Regions from separate parts of the Rhizobium sp. WSM1328 genome, predicted to be linked through region 2. Evidence: predicted binding sites of a transcription regulator. Region 2 holds the regulator's gene; each other region holds the start of a gene.

Region 1 (7,348 bases), 410 kb from region 2:
CGCCCCTTCCGGCACCGGCAAGTCGACACTGCTGCATATCGCCGGCCTGCTGGAGCATCCGGACGGCGGTGAAGTCAACATCAACGGCCATGCCTGCGACGGCTTGAGCGATGAGAAACGCACCGCCATCCGCCGCAGCGAAATCGGCTTCGTCTACCAGTTCCACCACCTGCTGCCGGAATTTTCGGCACTCGAAAATATCATGATGCCGCAGCTGATCGCCGGGCTTTCCTGGAAGGAAGCCGGAGAGCGGGCCGGCCAGCTTCTCGACTACATGCGCATCGGCCATCGTGGCTCGCATCGCCCCGGCGAGCTTTCCGGCGGCGAGCAGCAGCGCGTTGCGATTGCCCGTGCCGTCGCCAATGCGCCGACCCTGCTTCTTGCCGACGAGCCGACCGGCAATCTCGACCCGGAAACGGCAAGCTACGTGTTCGAGGCGCTGGAAGCGCTGGTGCGCCAGTCGGGCCTTGCTGCCCTTATCGCTACCCATAACCACGAGCTCGCCCGCCGCATGGATCGGCGTGTGACGATCTCTGACGGCAAGATCGTCGATTTCTGAGACTGCGGTCCATGGCTGTCAGGTTGACGCCGATGATTGCCCCTCAGAACTAACCTACCGGGGTCGAGCCACTGGCCTCGCCCCGTCTTTCGGACCCCGTAAATGGGGCGAGGGGACGTGCCATGCGAGAGATTGGCGAGGAACTGAAGGGTCGCGGCATATCCTCTTCGCCCCGTTTACGGGGAGAAAGGTGGCGGCAGCCGGACGAGTGGCTGATCTCGCCGACCTCCTGGCGGGACATTATGCACTTAACAGGACAGCAGTGGGCCACGATCAGGGGATAACCAGTCCGCCGCGGTAGTCGAGCATATAGGCCTTCTGGCCATCGACCATGATGCATTCACTGCCGCTGAACCGCTCGCAGCTGCCTTCGCTGCGGTCGATATAGCGGCCGAGCGGATGGTCGAATTCCATTCCGCCAAGAAACCGCCCCTCTCGATACATCGCCGAAAGTGCTGTCTTGATCACCGTCCCGGCTGCTGCGCCGTCGATGAGATCAGGCGCAATGACGCAGCCAAAATAATTCATCGCCCAGACGGGCTCGTCGGCAAGCCACACCACTTCCTGTCCGGCGAAATCCGTGCCGCCGAAATAGCTGTCGAGATAGCGCCAGTCGCCGCGTTCGTAACCGATATCGTGGGAGCTCGGCCGGCAGGGCGCGCGCGCCGCGCCGCCGCCCACATAGGTCGTAGCCTTCGCCTCCACGATGAATTCGTTCAGCATCGCAATATCGAGCATGTCATTCTCCTCTCGGCCCGATGTTGGCAAATAATCCCTGGCATGTAAAGAACAGAAAGTGAACATAGGCCGGGAGTAGTGGAGTCGCTCTGAGGAGGGCTGCCGCCTGAGCACCATGACCGATCAGCGGCGGATCGGGAAAGGGCAAGGCTGCTGCCGATCACCTCGATCGCCGGCCCTCTAGCCGATTCGTCGCCTATTTCCTGGGATCTTCAAACACAAGAAAGGAGGAAAAGATTCCTGTTGACAATAGAACATACATGGAACAAATTGAAAACATAACGAGTAAAGGAGAGCCCGATGACTGACATGATCCGTGATATCGCAGCATTCACCTCCATCGCAATGTTCGTTGCCAGCTTCTCGCTCATCGTCATGGCGCTCTAAAGTTTTCAGGGGACCGCATGGCAATCATGCGGTCCGGACGCGGGACTTCTTCTGGACATCATCGCCCTCTATGCCGACAATGCGTCCGATTCATTCGGGTGATTGGGAAGGCATGTCATGGCGGATACGGCAAAGGGTTCAACGGGTGAGGCGATCGGCGGTACGCCGGGTTTCATCCACCTGAGGGTCCATTCCGCCTATTCGCTTCTCGAGGGCGCTCTGCCGCTGAAGAAGATCCTCTATAAGGCGACCGGCGACAGCCAGCCGGCGATTGCAATTACCGACACCAACAATCTGTTCGTCGCCCTCGAATTCTCCCAGAAGGCGATGGAGGAAGGCCTGCAGCCGATTATCGGCTGCCAGGTCTCGATCGACATGGGAGACGGGTTGGAAACGGAAAAGCGCGGCGGCCAGCAGGCCCTGGTCAAGCTGCCGGCGATCGTTCTTCTCGCTGCGACGGATGCCGGTTACGAACGGCTGGTCGATCTCGTCAGTCGGGCCTATCTCGGCGGCGAAAGCAACCAGGCCGTTCATATCAGTGCCTCCTGGCTGGAGGAGGCAGGCACGGAAGGGCTGATCGCATTGACCGGCGCGCTGACCGGGCCGGTCGACGTGGCCATCAAGGAAGGCCATCCCGCTCAGGCGGAAGCCCGGCTGCTCACGCTGAAGCGTCTCTTCGGCGACAGGCTCTATGTCGAGCTGCAGCGGCACGGCACCTATGACAAGCGGCACGAGCAGAAGATTATCGGGCTCGCCTATGCCCACGACCTGCCGCTGGTTGCGACCAACGAGGCCTTCTTTCCGACCCGCGACGATTACGACGCGCATGATGCGCTAATGGCGGTCGCGCACAACGCCATCGTCTCCGACGACAGCCGCTTTCGCCTGACGCCGGATCACTATCTGAAGAGCCGGGCCGAGATGGTCAAGCTCTTCGCCGACCTGCCGGAAGCGCTGGAAAATACGATCGAGATCGCCACGCGCTGCTCCTTCGTGCTGAAGACCAGAAAGCCGATCCTGCCACGCTTCACCGGTGCGACCGACGATGCCGAGGAGGCCGAACGCGCCGAGGCGAGCGAGCTGCGCCGCCAGGCGGTCGAAGGGCTGGACATGCGGCTTGCAACGCTCGGCATGTCGGCGGGTTACGAGGAAAAGGACTATCGCGAACGGCTGGATTTCGAGCTTAGCGTCATCGAGCGCATGCGGTTTCCCGGTTACTTCCTGATCGTTGCCGACTTCATCAAATGGGCCAAGCAGCATGACATTCCGGTCGGTCCCGGCCGTGGTTCGGGCGCCGGGTCGCTGGTCGCCTATGCCTTGACGATCACCGACGTCGATCCCTTGCGTTTTTCGCTGCTATTCGAGCGCTTCCTCAATCCGGAACGCGTCTCGATGCCGGACTTCGACATCGATTTCTGCCAGGACCGCCGCGAAGAGGTGATCCGCTACGTCCAGGCCAAGTATGGCCGCGAGCAGGTGGCGCAGATCATCACTTTCGGTTCGCTGCAGGCGCGCGCCGCCCTTCGTGACGTCGGCCGTGTGCTGGAAATGCCCTATGGCCAGGTCGACAAGATCTGCAAACTCGTACCGAACAACCCGGCTAATCCGACGCCGCTGTCCAAAGCGATCGAGGAGGAGCCGAAGCTGCAGGAGGAGGCGGCGAAGGAACCTGTTGTCGCGCGCCTGCTCGATATCGCCCAGAAGATCGAGGGGCTTTACCGCCACGCCTCGACTCACGCCGCCGGTATCGTCATCGGCGACCGGCCGCTTTCCAAGCTGGTGCCGATGTATCGCGATCCGCGCTCCGATATGCCGGTCACCCAGTTCAACATGAAATGGGTCGAGCAGGCGGGCTTGGTCAAATTCGACTTCCTCGGCCTGAAGACGCTGACGGTGCTGAAGGTCGCCGTCGATTTCGTCGCCAAGCTCGGCGTCAAGGTTGATCTCGCGGCCATTCCTCTCGACGACAAGAAGACCTACGAGATGCTGTCGCGCGGCGAGACGGTCGGCGTGTTCCAGGTGGAAAGTGCCGGCATGCGCAAGGCGCTGATCGGCATGAAGCCGGACTGCATCGAGGACATCATCGCGCTGGTGGCGCTCTATCGTCCCGGCCCGATGGAGAACATCCCGACCTACAATGCCCGCAAGCACGGCGACGAAGAGCTGGAATCGATCCATCCGATGATCGACCACCTGCTCAAGGAAACCCAGGGCGTCATCGTTTATCAGGAACAGGTGATGCAGATCGCCCAGGTACTATCAGGCTATTCGCTGGGGGAAGCCGACCTTCTGCGTCGCGCCATGGGTAAGAAGATCAAGGCTGAGATGGACCAGCAGCGCGAACGCTTCGTCGTTGGCGCCGTTAGGAATGGCGTATCGAAGCCGCAGGCCGACAATATCTTCGAACTGCTGGCGAAGTTCGCCAATTACGGCTTCAACAAGTCGCATGCCGCCGCCTATGCCATCGTCTCCTACCAGACGGCCTACATGAAGGCGCATTACCCGGTCGAATTCCTCGCCGCTTCGATGACGCTCGACATGTCCAACACCGAAAAAGTCAATGATTTCCGCCAGGATGCCAAGCGCCTCGGCATCGAGGTGATCGCACCCTCGGTGCAGAGCTCCTTCCGCCATTTCGAGACCGGCGACAACCGCATCTATTACGCGCTCGCCGCCCTCAAGGGTGTCGGCGAATCCGCCGTCGACCATATCGTCGAGGTGCGCGGCGACAAGCCCTTTGCCAGCATTGAGGATTTCTGCCTGCGCATCGATCCGCGTCAGGTCAATCGTCGCGTGCTCGAAAGCCTGATCTATGCCGGCGCCTTCGATTGTTTCGACATGGACCGCGCCCAGCTGGCAGCCGGCCTCGACCGTGTTCTCGGTTATGCCCAGCGTGCCCAGGAGAACAAGCTGAGCGGCCAGTCGGACATTTTCGGCAGCACGCTGACGTCGGGGCCTGAGAAGATCTCCCTGCCGCCGTTCTCGCCCTGGCTCCCCTCCGAGCGGCTGCTCAAGGAATTCCAGGTGCTGGGCTTCTATCTGACGGCCCACCCGCTCGATTCCTACAACAACATCCTGCAGAAGATGCGGGTGCAGACCTTTGCCGAATTTTCCGCCGCCATCAAACAGGGCGCGGCCAATGCGCGCCTTGCCGGTACCGTCATCTCGAAGCAGGAGCGCAAAACCCGCACCGGCAACAAGATGGGCATCATCGTCTTCTCCGATTCTTCGGGCCAGTTCGAAGCGGTGCTGTTTTCGGAAATGCTGAACCAGTATCGCGACGTTCTCGAGTCGGGAAAATCCTTCGTGCTGACCGCGACAGGCGAGGAGCGGCCGGAGGGCATCGGCCTGCGCATCCAGACGATCCAGTCGCTGGAGGAAAAGTCGCTGCAGATGCAGAAGGCGCTGCGCGTCTATGTCCGCGATTCCGGACCGCTGCGGATGGTTGCCGGCCATCTGAACGCCAAGGGCGACGGCCTCGTTTCCTTCATCGTCATCAAGGAGGATGGCAAACGCGAGGTGGAAGTGGCGCTGTCGGAGAAATACCGCATCACGCCGGAGATCGCCGCCGCCCTTCGTGCCGCCCCCGGCGTCGTCGACGTCGAACTGGTTTGATCAGCCCCGCGTCACCCGCGGGTGATTGTGATGAAATCCGTGCCTTCGCCGGTTTCCCGGCCGAGGCCTGTATCGGAGATCGTCAGCGTCGAGCCGGGCGCGATGAGGGCGTCGATCCTGCGGCGGGTCTCATCGGGGATGGTAATCCGGCTGAGCGAACGGGCGATCGGCTTGCCTGTAATGATCGAGCTTTCCTGATTGGTGATGCCGAGCCGCTTCATCGATTCTCGGGAGAGATTGTTCTCGAGCGTGATGCCGAGCCAGTCGGCGGTGCCGGCCTTTTCATCGACTGCATGCAGCGTGAAGAAATGTGTGCCGAGCGCCAGTCCCGGATCGGCGATCGTCACCGGCGCTTCGAAGATCGGCTTGAAGGACTGCCGCACCATGATAACGCCGTTGGGCGGCTCTCCCTTGCCAGCCGCGGCATAGGCTTCTCTGAGGAGCGTGTCGGAAACCAGGCTCCTGTCGGCGGCAAATTCCGCCGGCCGCAGCGTCTTGAAAGCCTTGATCGCCTGCACCGTCGACGGACCGAGCAAGCCGTCCGGACTGCCGGCGGAAAAGCCGAGCTGGTTGAGCAGGGTTTGGATGTCGATCACCGTCTCGCGCAGCGTCCGGCGCGTGACGAGCATGCTGATCGGCTCGGACGGCGGCTCTGGTTCTGTCGCTGCAATCGGCTGCACTGCCGGCATCGGCATCGCAGCGGTATCGTTCATCGCCACCTGCACCGGCTTCTCGGGGCTGTCGAGCATCGAGGGCCGCAGTTCGACATCCGAAAGCAGCGGCATTGCCGTCGGCGTATCTGGACGGAAAAGGGTCGGATGCTCGATTGGCCGCGGCACCAGCTCACCGTCGCTGATGATGACGGGGACACTGAGGTCGGTCATGCCATAGAGCATTTTTGCGAAGGCGCCGGGCATACGCACGCAGCCATGCGAGGCTGGATAACGCGGCACGGAATTGGATTCATGCAGCGCAATGCCGGACCAGGTCAGCCGTTGCATGAACGGCATCGGCGCCGCCGAATAGAGATTGGATTCGTGGTATTTCTGCTTTTCCAGCACCGAGAAGATGCCGCTCGGCGTCGTGTGGCCGTCCTTGCCGGTCGAGACCTTCGAGGTCGCGACGACCTCGGTGCCATCATAGACCGCAAGCGATTGCTTGTCCTTCGAGACGAAGATCTGCAGCGTGCGCGCAGCATCCGCGGCAAGAGCGGGGTGCACGAGTGCGGTGGCCGACAGCAAGCCGAGGCCGAAGACGAGACGCGAGAACATGAGACCCAACCATACGCAATACTTGCCCGGCACATTATGGGACGAAGTTTAAGGAAGATTTTATGGGCCGCCTGGCTGGCAGGCCTCACGCGTTAGTGATCGCGCTTGCTGTTGCCGAACGTATAGCCGGTCTCGACCGTCTTCTTGCCGAACTTGTCGCGCAGCTTATCCATCGCCGCTTCGGCCGCCGCACGCCGGCCCGATTGCTGGTCGATCAGATCCGGCGGATCGGCGCGGGCGGCATCGCCGAGATCGGTGACGCCGATGCCGATCAGACGGAACTTCGTACCATCAGTCTCTTTTTCAAGAAGCTCGAGCCCGGTGCGGAAAATCTTGTCGGCAAGCTGGGTCGGGTCTTCGAGCTTGCGGTTGCGGGTGCGCGATTTGAAATCGGCGCTCTTCATCTTCAGAACCACGGTCTGGCCGGCAATGCCGTTTTTCTTCAGCCGCCAGGAGACCTTTTCGGAGAGGTTGCGCAGGATCGGCACCAGATCGTCATAACGCGAGATGTCATCGAAGAAGGTGGTCTCCGACGAAACGCTCTTGGCGGCATCGTTGAGATGCACTTCGCGGTCGTCGATGCCGCGCGACAACCGTGCGAGCCGTTGGCCGATGCTGCCGTAGCGGCGCATCAGGTCGTTTTCTTCCATCTGCTGCAACTGGCTGATGGTGCGGATGCCGTCCGCCTCCAGCGTCGCCGCAAAGGCCTTGCCGACGCCCCAGATCGTGGTGACGGGACGCGGCGCCAGGAACTCGACCGCTTCCTCGCGGCCGATGA
Region 2 (7,348 bases):
AAGACGGGCGGAGTTGGTGACGAAGAGATCATCGCCGACGAGCTGGGTCTTCTTGCCGGCTAGGTCGGTCAGCGTCTTCCAGCCATCCCAGTCGTCTTCGGCCATGCCGTCCTCGATCGAGATGATCGGATACTTGGCGGCGAGTTCGGCCAGATATTCGGCCATGGCGCCCGATTCCAGCGTGCGGCCTTCCCCTTCGAGAACGTATTTGCCGTCCTTGAAGAATTCCGTCGAGGCGCAGTCGAGGCCGAGGCACATGTCGTCGCCCGGCTTGTAGCCGGCTTTCTCGATCGACTTCATGATGAAGTCGAGAGCTTCCGGCGCGCTCTTCAGGCCCGGTGCGAAACCGCCTTCATCGCCGACATTGGTGTTATGGCCCTGTGCGGCAAGTTCCTTGCGCAGCGTATGGAAGACTTCCGAACCCATGCGCACGGCTTCGGCGATCGAATCGGCGCCGACCGGCAGGATCATGAATTCCTGGAAATCGATCGGGTTGTCGGCATGGGCACCACCATTGATGATGTTCATCATCGGCACTGGCAGCAGGCTGGCGGAAGCACCGCCGACATAGCGGTAGAGCGGCAGGCCGGACGCCTGGGCGGCAGCCTTGGCGACGGCGAGCGACACGCCAAGGATGGCGTTGGCGCCGAGACGCGACTTGTTCGGCGTGCCGTCCAGCTCGATCATGATGTTGTCGATCTGGATCTGGTTTTCGGCGTCGATGCCGCCGATCGCGTCGAAGATCTCGGTGTTGGCGGCTTCGACCGCCTTTTCGACGCCCTTGCCCAGGTAGCGCTTGCCGCCGTCACGCAGTTCGACCGCCTCATGCGCGCCCGTCGAGGCGCCCGAGGGAACGGCCGCGCGGCCCATGCTGCCATCTTCGAGATAGACATCGACTTCGACGGTGGGGTTGCCACGGCTATCGAGAATCTCGCGGGCGATGATATCGGTGATTGCAGTCATGGGTTCTTCCTGCTCGGTGGGTGATAAATGGTTCGAAACCTGTCTTAGTCGAAGGCGTGCAAATTACAATGCTGCAATAGCCTTCGGACCAGCGTTCGGATGTGGCCTATAGCACGATCATGTCAGACTGTTGAACGTCAAGCCTTGGCGACCGCATCGAAGGCGAGCAGCTTTTCGAGAAGCCGCGGCATGTCCTTGAGATAGACCATGTTCGGGCCGTCGGAAGGGGCATTGTCGGGGTCCTGATGGGTTTCGACGAAGACGCCGGCAATACCGGCAGCCACTGCTGCCCGCGCCAGGGTTTCTACGAATTCCCGCTGACCGCCGGAGGAATCGCCCTGCCCGCCCGGCTGCGCTACGGAATGGGTCGCATCGAAGACAACGGGCGCACCCATCGCCGCCATGATCGGCAGCGAGCGCATGTCGGAAACCAGCGTATTGTAACCAAAGGAGGCGCCGCGCTCGCAAAGCAGCACGTTCGGATTGCCGCTGGCGTTGAGCTTCTTCAGAACATTCTTCATATCCCAGGGAGCGAGGAACTGGCCCTTCTTGACATTGACGACGCGGCCGGTCTTGGCGGCGGCGATGAGAAGGTCGGTCTGGCGGCAGAGGAAGGCCGGGATCTGCAGGACGTCGACGACCTTTGCCACCTCCGCGCATTGCTCGGCGGTATGAACGTCGGTCAGGACGGGAAAGCCGAACTCCTTTTTGAGGTCGGCAAAGACCTCCATGCCTTTTTCAATCCCGATACCGCGTTCGGCCGACAGCGAGGTGCGGTTCGCCTTGTCGAAGGAGCTCTTGTAAACGAGGCCGATGCCGAGCTTGCCGCAAAGCTCCTTCAGCGTGCCGGCGACCATGAAGGCGTGGTCGCGGCTCTCCATCTGGCAGGGACCGGCAATCAGCGACAGGCGGCCGGTATTGGAAAAGCTGACCTGGCCTTGGCCTTCGCCGATCCTGACTTCGGAATTCGTATCAGTGCTCATCGTGTTTCCTCGAAGGCGAAGAGCGTGCCCTGCCCGGGCGCGGGCTTCACCAGAATGCGATTGTTCTTGCGCGCGTATGTCACCCCGTTAGCAGCCAAATGCGCTTCTGTCACGGCAAGATCGGCGACAGCGAAGAGGATTGCCCGGCCGCGCAGGCCACGATCTGCGGATGAGCCGACGATGTCGAAATAGGCCTCCAACCCTTCCGCCGTCATCAGGCTGATTTTGGCATTCGACGCCGGGATATTGACGCCGAAACCGGTTTTCTCGACTGCCGATTGCACCACGGCGAGGCTGACGAAGGCAGCGAAGGCGGCAGCATCAGGCGCGCAAAGCGCTATCTCGACTATGCCGGTGACGCCATTGGCATGCGTCTCCAGCACGGCGCGGTCGGCCGGCAGCGGATTGACGCGCTCGACGGTAAATAGCAGGAGATCAGGCGCGCGCAGATCGCCGGCAAAAGCCAGCTTGAAGCCGGCAATCGTCTCAGAACCGTCCGGCATCGTCATCGGCCGGGTGAACTGCAGCATCTCGCCGGCGCTCGATCCGTTACCGACGAAATTCTGATGATCGATGCCGGCATCCTTGCTGCCAAAAGCCAGCCCCGAAAGCCCCTCCGCGCCGCAGCGGAAGCGGAAAGCCTGATTGCGGGCGGTGAAGACATTGCCTTGGCGCGCCGACGCCTCGCTCTCCTCGACGCTCGCAATCCCGAGCGGCTCCAGATAGGTCTTGTCAGCAAAGAAGACGCAGGCATTCTCCGTTCCGAAGGGATGGCGCGCATCGGGGGCAACGGTGAAGCCGAGCTTGCCGAGCCTCTCGCGCGCCAGATCGATATTGACGACCGGCAGCACGACATGATCCAGCGGGTGCGGTTTGGCGGAGTGCTCGTTCATGATATCCCTCCCTGACACGGCAAGAGATGTGCGACAGCGCTTCCCTCAACGCAAGACTTCTGTGCCAATCCGGCGAATGAAAATAAAAATCTCAACGAGTTGGCGCCAAGTTTTACGGAAATTTAGCTACTTGCGGAACACATATGGAACATATAGTGTCTGTTCTGGATTTGTTTCAATCACGAGGTCACAACGTCGATGCTCACGCGCAAACAACAGGAGCTTCTCCTTTTCATTCATGAGCGCATGAAGGAATCCGGCGTTCCGCCATCTTTCGACGAAATGAAGGATGCTCTGGACCTCGCCTCGAAGTCCGGGATTCATCGCCTGATTACGGCGCTCGAGGAGAGAGGCTTCATTCGCCGCCTACCGAACCGCGCCCGTGCGCTCGAGGTCATCAAGCTTCCGGAGGCCTACAGCCCCAGCATCCAGCCGCGGCGCGGCTTTTCGCCGAGCGTCATCGAAGGCAGCCTGGGCAAACCTCAGCCGGTCGCCGCCCCTGCTCCCGCAAAACCCGTCGCCGACAACGGCAACTCGGTTTCCGTGCCGGTCATGGGCAGAATCGCCGCCGGTGTGCCGATCTCGGCGATCCAGAACAACACCCACGACATCGCCGTTCCGGCCGACATGCTCGGTTCCGGTGAACATTATGCCCTGGAGGTCAAGGGCGATTCGATGATCGACGCCGGCATCTTCGACGGCGACACCGTGATCATCCGCAATGGCAGCACCGCAAGTCCTGGCGACATTGTTGTTGCACTCGTCGATGACGAAGAAGCGACACTCAAGCGCTTCCGCCGCAAGGGCGCCTCGATCGCACTGGAAGCGGCCAACCCGGCTTACGAGACCCGGATTTTCGGACCAGACCGTGTTAAGGTGCAGGGCAAACTCGTCGGCCTCATTCGCCGCTATCACTGACATCGGTTAGGCCGGATTCGGTAAAGCTGTTGCTGCGCCAGTCAAAGGCGCGATGGCGCATCCATGGTCGCGACAATGCGTCAAATGCGGTTGCCACCTCCAGGCCGGCGTCCGCGAAGCGCAACTCGATGGATCCGGTCCTGCGCAGCGTCTCGCCGGTGAAGAGCGTCGCACCTGAGCGGCAGCTGTTGAAACGCAGGCGGACCGACGTCACGATGATATCGGCCGCGTCGCATGCCGGGCCGAGATAGGCGGCATTGTCGATGACAGCAACCACACGACCATTGCCAAGCCTTGATGCGCACCAGGCCCTCTTGACGCAGGAAAAGCGGTTTGCTTCACCGGCCGCTGCGGCCGCCCGCATCGCTGTCCTCGCTTCGTTCTGCTGATCGCGGGAAAGCTTGACGCGGCGGTCTTCTCCTACCTGCGGGATAGCAGGACCATCCAGCATCTTCGGCGGATCATGTCTCGGCAGGACCAGGGCTCTCTGCCACTGGTCGAAGATGAAATCCGGTGGTCTTTCACGGTTGGAAGCCATTGCTGCCGCTTCGACCACCGCGACGAGACTGCCATCCTCCGAAATCACCAGATCCGGCGGCCGGGGAACCGGTAGAAGCAACAGGATGAGCGTTGCGACCGCGATGATTGATGTGCCGATATGGCGCAGCCGGGTGCGGAGCAGCGTCAGCAGCAGAAAGCCTGCCACGGCGACCGCGAAATACCAGGCGGGCAAGCGGCCGACGTCGATATTGCCATCCCAGCCGGACACCGTCTTTGCGACCGCGATCACCAGATCGAGGCCGAATCCGACGACCTTCCAGGGCAAAACATCCAGACCGAAAGGCATGAGCAGCATCGCCAGCAAGCCGGCCGGCATGACGATGAAGGAGATGATCGGCATCGTCGCGAGGTTTGCCGGCAGGCCGTAGGCGGTCAGGCGATGAAAATGCTCGATCGAAAACAGCGCGGTGGAAAAACCGCCGATCAGCGAAGTCAGGAAGACGCCGCCGAAGAAACCGGCAACCGTAACGACGGGCCTGATGATAGGTAGCTTCAGAAAGGCGTTTTCGCGGACGCGCCGGTCCTTCCACAACTGATAACCCGAGACCAGCGCCAATGTCGCGGCAAAGGACATCTGGAAGCTCGGACCTAAGACCTCGGACGGTGAAATGAGGATGATGACGAGGGCGGAAAGCGCGACATTGCGCAGGCTGATCGACGGCCGGTCGAAGAAGACGGCAATCAACATGATGGCCATCATGATGAAAGCGCGCTCGGCAGAGACCGCAAAGCCCGAAATCAGGAAATAGGCAGTAACGGCGATGAGCGCGCCGGCGGCAGCGATCTTCTTCGTCGGGTAGGCCTCAGCGATACCGGCAAAGATGCTGAGCAGCATCCGAAAGCCGACGAAGAAGATGCCGGCCGACAGCGCCATGTTGAGACCGGAGATGGCGATGATATGAGCCAGACCGGACTGGCGTAGTGCCTCCGTCGTCGCATCCGAGATGGCGCGCCGCTCGTCCGTCACCAGTGCGGCGGCAAAAGCGCCGGTATCGCCGGGCAGGATCGACCTTATCCGGTCGCCAATGCCGCTGCGCAGCCGGTAGAGCCCTTCGAGCAGCGCTTCCACCGCCGATCTTGCAGCCTGCGGACCTGCCTGCGCATCGACCTTCGTCGGTGCACCGTAGAAGAAGCCGTTGGCGCCGATGCCGTCGAAATAGGCACTGAAGGAGAAGTCGTTGAGCTCGGGAAGTGCTGGGCCCGCCGGCGGCGTCAGCCGCGCCCTGCCGGTGATGATATCGCCGATCTCGAAGGCTGCGTCCGCACCGCGGGCGATGGCGGTGATGCGTTCCGGCGGCCGCTTGACCTGAGGCGCTTCAGTGCCGGTGACGGCAAGAATGTAGCGCCACCGGCCGCGACCATCGCCTTCGCGCCGCTCGACGCGGCCGGTCACCGTCGTCGTCACTGATGAATCGAGGATCACGGTCGAAGCCCGCCAGCTCTCGAACTGCGCCGAGACTATGCCGCAAGCCACGAGCGAAAGCGCCAGCAGCGCTGCCCGCAATGCCGCCCGGTTGCGGCTGGCGATGAGAACTGCGACGGTCAGCACCAACAGGCAGAGCAGCGATGCAGTGAGCGGAAAATCCGATGCCGCGAGAAACCAGATGGCTGACCCGGCGCCGAGGAAGACCGGCGAGAACAGCAGCAGGCGGCCATGGTCCGTCTCCTCGCCCAGCATGCGCATGCCGGCACGCAGCAAGTGCGAGGCTGCGGCCGGCAGCCGGTGGCGCAATGGTATTGCCGACTGCGTCCTTGCCGGTCGCGTCACCACGACTGGTGGTGAAAAATTGGAGGAGCGGCAAGGCCTTCGCCTGTTTCCGGCCGCAATTCGACTGACGTCAACTCCTGCATGAACCGCCCAAGCCCGGCTGCGAAGGCAGTCAGAATGCAACCTCCAATCAAATCCGGCAAGCATAATCGATTGAAATATGAGGCAAAATCGCGAGCCCCAAAAGACCAGTCGAATCATCGGCTTCCGATATGCGTGTGGCTCATCGCTGCAGTGCCTAAAAGGTGATACCGCATTGCACAAAATGCCATCACAGTAACTTGGCATTAGCTTCGCGATCATATAGCTATCGGTGAGGACGCTTAACCCCTATGGCGCTTTTATGGCGCCACCGCCATTTCGGAGGATCAGCATGACGGATCAAAGCGCTACAATAAAAATCGGTGACAAGTCTGTCGACCTTGCTGTCAAAAGCGGCACGATCGGCCCGAGCGTCATCGATATCGGTGCCCTCTACAAGAACACCGCTTCCTTCACCTACGATCCGGGTTTTACCTCGACCGCATCCTGTGAATCGAAAATCACCTACATCGACGGCGACGAAGGTGTCCTGCTGCATCGTGGCTATCCGATCGAGCAGCTCGCCGAGCATGGCGACTTCCTCGAAGTCTGCTATCTCCTGCTTTACGGCGAACTGCCGACCACCGTGCAGAAGAAGGATTTCGATTACCGCGTTACGCACCACACCATGGTACACGAGCAGATGAGCCGCTTCTTCACCGGCTTCCGCCGCGATGCGCATCCGATGGCCGTCATGTGCGGCTGCGTCGGCGCACTGTCGGCCTTCTATCACGACTCCACCGACATCACCGATCCGCACCAGCGCATGGTCGCCAGCCTGCGCATGATCGCCAAGATGCCGACGCTTGCCGCGATGGCCTACAAATACCATATCGGCCAACCCTTCGTTTATCCGAAGAACGACCTCGACTATGCCTCGAACTTCCTGCGCATGTGCTTTGCTGTGCCCTGCGAGGAATATGTGGTCAATCCGGTGCTTTCCCGCGCCATGGACCGCATCTTCATCCTGCATGCCGATCATGAGCAGAACGCCTCGACCTCGACCGTCCGTCTCGCCGGTTCATCGGGTGCCAACCCGTTCGCCTGCATCGCCGCCGGCATTGCTTGCCTCTGGGGGCCCGCTCACGGCGGTGCTAACGAAGCAGCCCTCAACATGCTGACGGAAATCGGCACGGTCGACCGCATTCCGGAATATGTCGCCCGCGCCAAGGACAAGAATG
Region 3 (7,348 bases), 1.2 Mb from region 2:
CCTTATCATCGGCGCGGGACCGATCGTCATCGGCCAGGCTTGCGAGTTCGACTATTCCGGCACCCAAGCCTGCAAGGCGCTGAAGGAGGAAGGCTACCGCGTCATCCTCGTCAACTCCAACCCGGCGACGATCATGACCGATCCGGGTCTTGCCGACGCCACCTATGTCGAGCCGATTACCCCCGAAGTCGTCGCCAAGATCATAGCCAAGGAGCGCCCGGATGCGCTGCTGCCGACCATGGGCGGCCAGACGGCGCTGAACACGGCGCTTTCGCTGAAGCGCATGGGCGTGCTCGACCGCTACAATGTCGAGATGATCGGCGCCAAGCCCGCCGCCATCGACATGGCCGAGGACCGCGCGCTGTTTCGCGAGGCGATGGCCCGTATCGGCCTCGAAACCCCGCGCTCGATGCTGGCGAACGCCACCGACATCAAGGACCTCGACCGCAAGACGCACGAGGCCGAGCGCATCAAGCTGCGCGAAAGCCTCTCCGGATCCGACCTCGACAAGGCGCTGGACGAGCTGGAAAACCAGTGGAACCTCGGCGAGAGCGACCGCAAGCAGCGTTACATGAGCCATGCCATGGCAATTGCCGCCCAGGCGATCGACCATGTCGGCCTGCCCGCCATCATCCGTCCCTCCTTCACGCTCGGCGGCACTGGCGGCGGCATCGCCTACAACCGCTCGGAATTCTTCGAGATCGTCGGCGGCGGCCTCGATGCCTCGCCGACCACCGAAGTGCTGGTCGAAGAATCGGTGCTAGGTTGGAAGGAATATGAAATGGAGGTCGTCCGCGACAAGGCGGACAACTGCATCATCATCTGCTCGATCGAGAACATCGACCCGATGGGCGTCCATACTGGCGATTCGATCACCGTCGCGCCGGCGCTGACGCTGACGGACAAGGAATACCAGATCATGCGCAACGCCTCGATCGCGGTGCTGCGCGAGATTGGGGTCGAGACCGGCGGCTCGAACGTCCAGTTCGCCGTCAATCCGAAGGACGGCCGTCTCGTCGTCATCGAAATGAACCCGCGTGTTTCGCGCTCGTCGGCGCTCGCCTCCAAGGCCACCGGTTTCCCGATCGCCAAGATCGCCGCCAAGCTGGCGATCGGCTATACGCTCGACGAACTGGATAACGACATCACCGGCGGCGCAACGCCTGCCTCCTTCGAACCGTCGATCGACTACGTCGTCACCAAGATCCCGCGTTTCGCCTTCGAGAAATTCCCCGGCGCCTCGCCGGTGCTGACGACCGCGATGAAATCGGTCGGTGAAGTCATGGCGATCGGCCGCACCTTTGCCGAATCGCTGCAGAAGGCACTGCGTGGCTTGGAAACCGGCCTGACGGGCCTCGACGAGATCGAGATCCCCGGCTTCGAAGAGGGCGAATCCAGCCAGAACGCTATCCGCGCCGCAATCGGCACACCGACGCCCGATCGCCTGCGCATGGTCGCCCAGGCGCTACGCCAGGGCATGAGCGAAGCTGAAGTCCACGAAGGCTGCAAGATCGATCCCTGGTTCATCGCTGAACTGAAGGCGATCGTCGAGATGGAGGCCCGCATCCGCGAGCACGGCCTGCCGCAGGATGCCACAAACCTGCGCATGCTGAAGGCCATGGGCTTCTCCGACGCGCGCCTGGCGACGCTGACCGGCAAGCGCCCGAAGGAAGTCGCCGAATTCCGTAACAAGCTGAATGTCCGCCCCGTCTTCAAGCGCATCGACACCTGTGCGGCCGAATTCGCCTCGCCGACCGCCTACATGTATTCGACCTATGAGACGCCTTTCGTCGGCGCCGCCCGCTCCGAGGCTGAAGTCTCCGACCGCAAGAAGGTTGTCATCCTCGGCGGTGGCCCGAACCGCATCGGCCAGGGCATCGAGTTCGATTATTGCTGCTGCCACGCTGCCTTCGCCTTGAAGGATGCGGGTTATGAAGCGATCATGATCAACTGCAACCCGGAAACCGTTTCGACCGACTACGATACCTCGGACCGCCTCTATTTCGAGCCACTGACGGCCGAGGACGTGATCGAGATCCTGCGGGCAGAACAGGAAAAGGGCGAAGTCGTCGGCGTCATCGTCCAGTTCGGCGGCCAGACGCCGCTGAAGCTTGCCGAGGCGCTGGAAAAGAACGGCATCCCGATCCTCGGTACCGCGCCTGACATGATCGACCTTGCCGAGGACCGCGACCGCTTCCAGAAGCTGTTGATGAAGCTCGACCTCAACCAGCCGAACAACGGCATCGCCTATTCGGTTGAGCAGGCCCGCATGGTCGCCACCGAAATCGGCTTCCCGCTGGTCGTGCGTCCCTCTTACGTGCTCGGCGGCCGCGCCATGCAGATCCTGCATTCGGAAGGACAATTGCAGAGCTACCTGCTCGATACCGTGCCTGAACTGGTACCTGAGGATATCAAGCAGCGCTACCCCAACGACAAGACCGGCCAGATCAACACCCTGCTCGGCAAGAACCCGCTGCTCTTCGACAGCTACCTCAGCCACGCCATCGAAGTCGATGTCGACTGCCTCTCGGACGGCACCGACGTCTATGTCGCCGGCATCATGGAGCATATCGAGGAAGCCGGCATCCATTCCGGCGACAGCGCCTGCTCGCTGCCGCCGCGCACGCTCTCCAACGAGATGCTAGACGAGCTGGAGCGCCAGGCCAAGGCGATGGCCAAAGCCCTCAATGTCGGCGGCCTGATGAACGTCCAGTTCGCCATCAAGGACGATGTCGTCTACGTGCTCGAAGTCAATCCGCGCGCCTCGCGCACCGTGCCCTTCGTCGCAAAGACCATCGGCGCGCCGATCGCCAAGATCGCCGCCCGCGTCATGGCCGGCGAGAAACTCGATGCCACCTTCGCCGCCTACGGCGAGAAGCCCGATCCGCGCAAGCTGAAGCACATCGCCGTCAAGGAAGCCGTCTTCCCCTTCGCCCGCTTCCCCGGCGTCGACACGCTGCTCGGCCCGGAAATGCGCTCGACCGGTGAAGTCATCGGCCTCGATACCGATTTTGCGCTGGCCTTCGCCAAGTCGCAGCTCGGCGCCGGCGTCGAGCTGCCGCGTGACGGGACGGTCTTTGTCTCCGTCCGCGACGCGGACAAGCCGCGCGTGCTGCCGGCGATCCACATCCTCGTCGAGCAGGGCTTCAAAGTGCTGGCAACCGGCGGCACCGCCCGCTTCCTCGGCGAAAACGGCATCACCGCCACGAAGATCAACAAGGTGCTCGAAGGCCGTCCGCACATCGAGGACGCAATCCGCAACCGCCAGGTCCAGCTCGTCATCAACACCACCGATGGCAACAAGGCGATCTCGGACTCCAAGTCGTTGCGCCGTGCGACGCTGATGCAGAAGGTGCCTTACTACACGACGATGGCAGGCGCCGAGGCCGCCGCCCAGGCGATCAAGGCGCTGAAAGCCGGCAATCTGGAAGTGCGGCCGTTGCAGAGCTACTTCGCCTGAGATACGGAACGCCATCGCTCGATCAGCGATGGCACCTGCCTTGCCATTGGGCATCGCCGGAGGCTTCTGAATCAGTTTATGCAGCTGCCAGCATAAGGCGCTGAACTGTCAGCATATCTTCGCGAAATCGTGCCAGTTCCTCCGCTTTCAGCCGCTCGTCGGGAATACGCAGCAGATAGGATGGATGCACCGTTACGAAGAGCGTTCGCCTCTCGTCGATCGCGATCGCTTTCCCCCTGACGTCCTGCAGCCGCTGTTTCGTGTCGGTCAGCGCCGAAAGCGCCGTCGCCCCCATCGCAACCACCAGCTTCGGCTTGATCAGCGCCATCTCCAGATTGAGCCACCAGCGGCAGTGCTTCACCTCACCCATATTGGGCTTCTGATGGATGCGACGTTTGCCGCGCGGCTCATATTTGAAATGCTTGACGGCATTAGTGACGTAAAGCGTTGAGCGGTCGATGCCCGCTTCACTGATCACTTGATCGAGAAGCCTGCCGGCGGGACCGACGAAGGGGCGCCCTGATATATCCTCCTGGTCGCCCGGCTGTTCGCCGACGAACATCACCTCGGCATCGCGCGGCCCCTCCCCGAATACGGTTTGCGTCGCCTTCGCATGAAGCGGACAGCGGGTGCAGGCGGCAGCTTCCGCGCCCAGTGCTTCCAGCGTGCCCGCCGGCGCTTCGGGTTCAGCTGGAATGCTGCGCGCGGCTTCCTGCAGGCGATCGTGAAAGGGCAACGATTGGGTCGCCTCCCGGGCGGCCATGGCCCGCACCTTGCTCTCCGCCGATGCAATCAGCCCAGGGATGAGATCGGCTTCCGGCAGGTTCTTCCAGTATTTTTTCGGCATCTCCGCCTGCATCGCCTTCAACTTCAACCGCGCCGGATTGAAAATGCTGGCGTAGTAAGTGCGCCAGAGGTCATCGGTAGCATCTGTGAGATTGGGTTTTTCACACGGTTCGTCGCTCATCGTCAGCCGCTCGCCGTCCCAGGCGGCCGATCCCTTGGGCGTCGCGATCAGCCAGTCCATGTCGGTGAAGCGCCGTTGGAAGAAGGGCGCTGTGCGCCCGACGATATGGTGATCTGGCTCGAACCAGGCGAGGAATTTTCGACGGCCCGCCGACACCGCACCAACCTCCTTGAAGCGGACGAAGGCCGTCATCTTGTGCGCGTCGCGTCGAACGTTTTTCGCCATCAGCCTGGCACGGGCGACATCCTCGTCGGAGGCCACTTCAAGCAGTTGCCGGTCCAGCTGCAGCCGCCAGAGCAGCCGGTAAAGCAGGGAAAAGCGCGCCGGGTCGGAATGGCAGAGAACTGTCTCCGCGAGCTCGAGGAAGGCGGGCGGCACCGTCATCGGCTTGCGTGCTGCGGCAGACGGAGGCGGCATGGCGTCGTGTTGAAACGCAAAACCCGGCTCAGCGCGTTTTTCGCGCCACTCGATCTCTTCCGGCAGGATGCCGGCAGCCGCGAAAGCGCGCGCGGCGTCACGCCATTCGGCAAGCTCCCCGCGTCCTGAAAGCACGACCCGGCGCATCACAGCAACGACAATTGTTCGGGTTTCGGTTCGAACATGGCGCGAAGGTCGGGGCGCTCGATCAATCGCCGCGGCGACCAGCCGTCCGCCGAGATGAAGGATTGGACTTTCTTGATCGAAATGCCGAGCCGCGAAAGATCGTCCAACCGAAGGCGGCGAAAACGACGGGCCGAAACGATCGCTTTGACTGTCTTGGTGCCGAGGCCGGGCACACGCAGCAACCGTTCACGCTCGGCCTTGTTGATATCGACGGGGAACTCGGCCCGGTTGGCGAGCGCCCAGGCAAGTTTGGGGTCGAGGGTGAGATCAAGCATGCCATCCGCCTGGTTCGCGGTGATCTCGTCGATGCCGAAACCGTAGAATCGATAGAGCCAGTCAGCCTGGTAGAGCCGGTGTTCCCGCATCAGCGGCGGCTTGATCAGCGGCAGGTTTTTCGACGAGTCCGGGATCGGGCTGAAGGCGGAATAGTAGACGCGCCTCAGCCCGTAGCTGCTGTAAAGCCGGCCACTGGTCGCAAGGATCGTCGCATCGTTCGCACCATCGGCGCCGACGATCATCTGTGTGCTCTGGCCGGCCGGCACGAAACGCTGACGCTTCTTCGTCTGCAGCGTCGGTTCGCCGGCGGCCTCGATCTTCAGCCTCAGATCCCCCATCGATCGCCGGATATTGGCAGGCTTCTTTTCCGGCGCGAAACGGGTGATGCCGTGATCGGTCGGCAGCTCGATATTCAGCGACAGCCTGTCGGCATGAAGCCCCGCTTCCTCGATCAGACGCGGCGATGCTTCAGGGATCGACTTCAGATGGATATAGCCGCGGAAGTTATGCGTCACACGCAGTTCGCGGACGATGCGAACCATCTCTTCCATTGTGTAATCGGACGAACGGATAATGCCGGAGGAAAGGAACAGGCCCTCGATATAGTTGCGGCGATAGAATTCCAGCGTCAGCCAGATGACCTCCTCGGGCGTAAAGCGCGCCCGTTCGACATTGCTCGACGAGCGATTGACGCAATAGGCGCAGTCGTAGATGCAGAAATTGGTCAGCAGTATTTTCAAAAGCGAAATGCACCGCCCGTCCGGGGCATAGGCATGACAGATGCCGGATCCCTCGGTCGAACCGAGCCCGCCACTTGCGCGGGAATCACGTTTCACCGTGCCGCTGGAAGCGCAGGAAGCGTCATATTTCGCGGCATCGGAAAGGATGGCCAAGCGTTCTGTTAGCGACTTCTTCATTAGTATGTTCACTATATGTTCCTGCGCCTGAAGTCAATCGGAGCGATCCGATTTCTGCCCATTTTCAAGCTGCATCACCGGCTGTTGGAGCAGGCCGCGTTTCTTTCATGCGAATTTTCTGGAAATCGGGCTTGGCGATCTGCTATAAGCGTCCGACTAAGATTGTGGCACGGTTCCGAAGCTCCCCTTCGGGACCTGTTTTCTTTTGTGTTCGCCGCTGATTATGCGGATACAAGGATTGAAGGACAGAAAAATGGTTGAAAAGGTACCGATGACACCGGGCGGTTTCGTCAAGCTGCAGGAAGAGCTGCGCTGGCGTCAGCAGGAGGAGCGTCCCCGAATCATCGAGGCGATCGCCGAAGCCCGTGCCCATGGCGACCTTTCCGAAAACGCCGAATACCACGCCGCCAAGGAAGCCCAGAGCCATAATGAAGGCCGCATCAGTGAGCTGGAAGACTTGACGGCGCGCGCCGAGGTCATCGACCTCACCAAGATGTCGGGCGACAAGATCAAGTTCGGCGCCAAGGTGAAGCTCATCGACGAGGACACCGACGAAGAAAAGACCTATCAGATCGTCGGCGACCAGGAAGCCGACGTCAAGGCCGGCCGCATCTCCATCTCCTCGCCGATCGCCCGCGCGCTGATCGGAAAGGAAGTCGGCGATTCCATCGAGGTCAATGCGCCGGGTGGCTCCAAGGCCTACGAAATCCTCCAGGTTTCCTGGGGCTGATCGCCCGCCAGCCGCGAGACCCCTCCCTTGCCTGATATCCGTGACGTCGAGATCATTGCGCCCAATTTCAAGCGCCGGCTCTCCGGCGTCACGTCAACTATCGTTCAGCTCATCCCATGCCAGATCCGGCTCGGTATCAAGATCGCGACACTCGGCCCCGGCCTGCCGGACGGCCTGCCGAAACTTAAGGGACGGCAGCTCCTCGGCCTCTGGCGCCCACCGGCGCGCCGGCGCCAGCGTGTCTGGCACGCTCGCCGCAACAACGAGATGGCTGTCGGCATCCTGCTGCGCCATCTGTTGCGCATGCCGCTGAAGCTTCTCTTCACCTCGGCCGCGCAACGCCGGCACACCGCCTATACGAAATGGCTGATCCGTCGCATGGACGCTGTCATCGC

What was found. The regulator LexA, encoded in region 2, represses DNA repair genes until DNA is damaged. The targets are predictions, from matches to a motif close to TGTTCNNNNTGTGTTCNG.
Region 1: AC2444_RS06930 (DUF5680 domain-containing protein) is a predicted target of LexA. The motif match lies at 1,548-1,565, and genes of this name have one in related genera.
Region 3: AC2444_RS15045 (putative DNA modification/repair radical SAM protein) is a predicted target of LexA. The motif match lies at 6,229-6,246, and genes of this name have one in related genera.

What each region holds. Positions count from the first base shown of each region.
Region 1 covers NZ_CM172788.1:1,359,931-1,367,278, forward strand. The annotation lists gene AC2444_RS06925 (ABC transporter ATP-binding protein) at 1-559, shown strand, start outside; gene AC2444_RS06930 (DUF5680 domain-containing protein) at 833-1,297, opposite strand; gene dnaE (DNA polymerase III subunit alpha) at 1,802-5,299, shown strand; gene AC2444_RS06940 (L,D-transpeptidase family protein) at 5,311-6,570, opposite strand; gene AC2444_RS06945 (DNA polymerase IV) at 6,663-7,348, opposite strand, start outside.
Region 2 covers NZ_CM172788.1:1,768,417-1,775,764, reverse strand. The annotation lists gene eno (phosphopyruvate hydratase) at 1-963, opposite strand, end outside; gene kdsA (3-deoxy-8-phosphooctulonate synthase) at 1,101-1,946, opposite strand; gene AC2444_RS09150 (VOC family protein) at 1,943-2,839, opposite strand; gene lexA (transcriptional repressor LexA) at 3,038-3,757, shown strand; partial or broken gene AC2444_RS09140 (ComEC/Rec2 family competence protein) at 3,738-6,169, opposite strand; gene gltA (citrate synthase) at 6,460-7,348, shown strand, end outside.
Region 3 covers NZ_CM172788.1:2,952,434-2,959,781, forward strand. The annotation lists gene carB (carbamoyl-phosphate synthase large subunit) at 1-3,460, shown strand, start outside; gene AC2444_RS15040 (UdgX family uracil-DNA binding protein) at 3,537-4,991, opposite strand; gene AC2444_RS15045 (putative DNA modification/repair radical SAM protein) at 4,991-6,223, opposite strand; gene greA (transcription elongation factor GreA) at 6,477-6,953, shown strand; gene AC2444_RS15055 (glycosyltransferase family 4 protein) at 6,981-7,348, shown strand, end outside.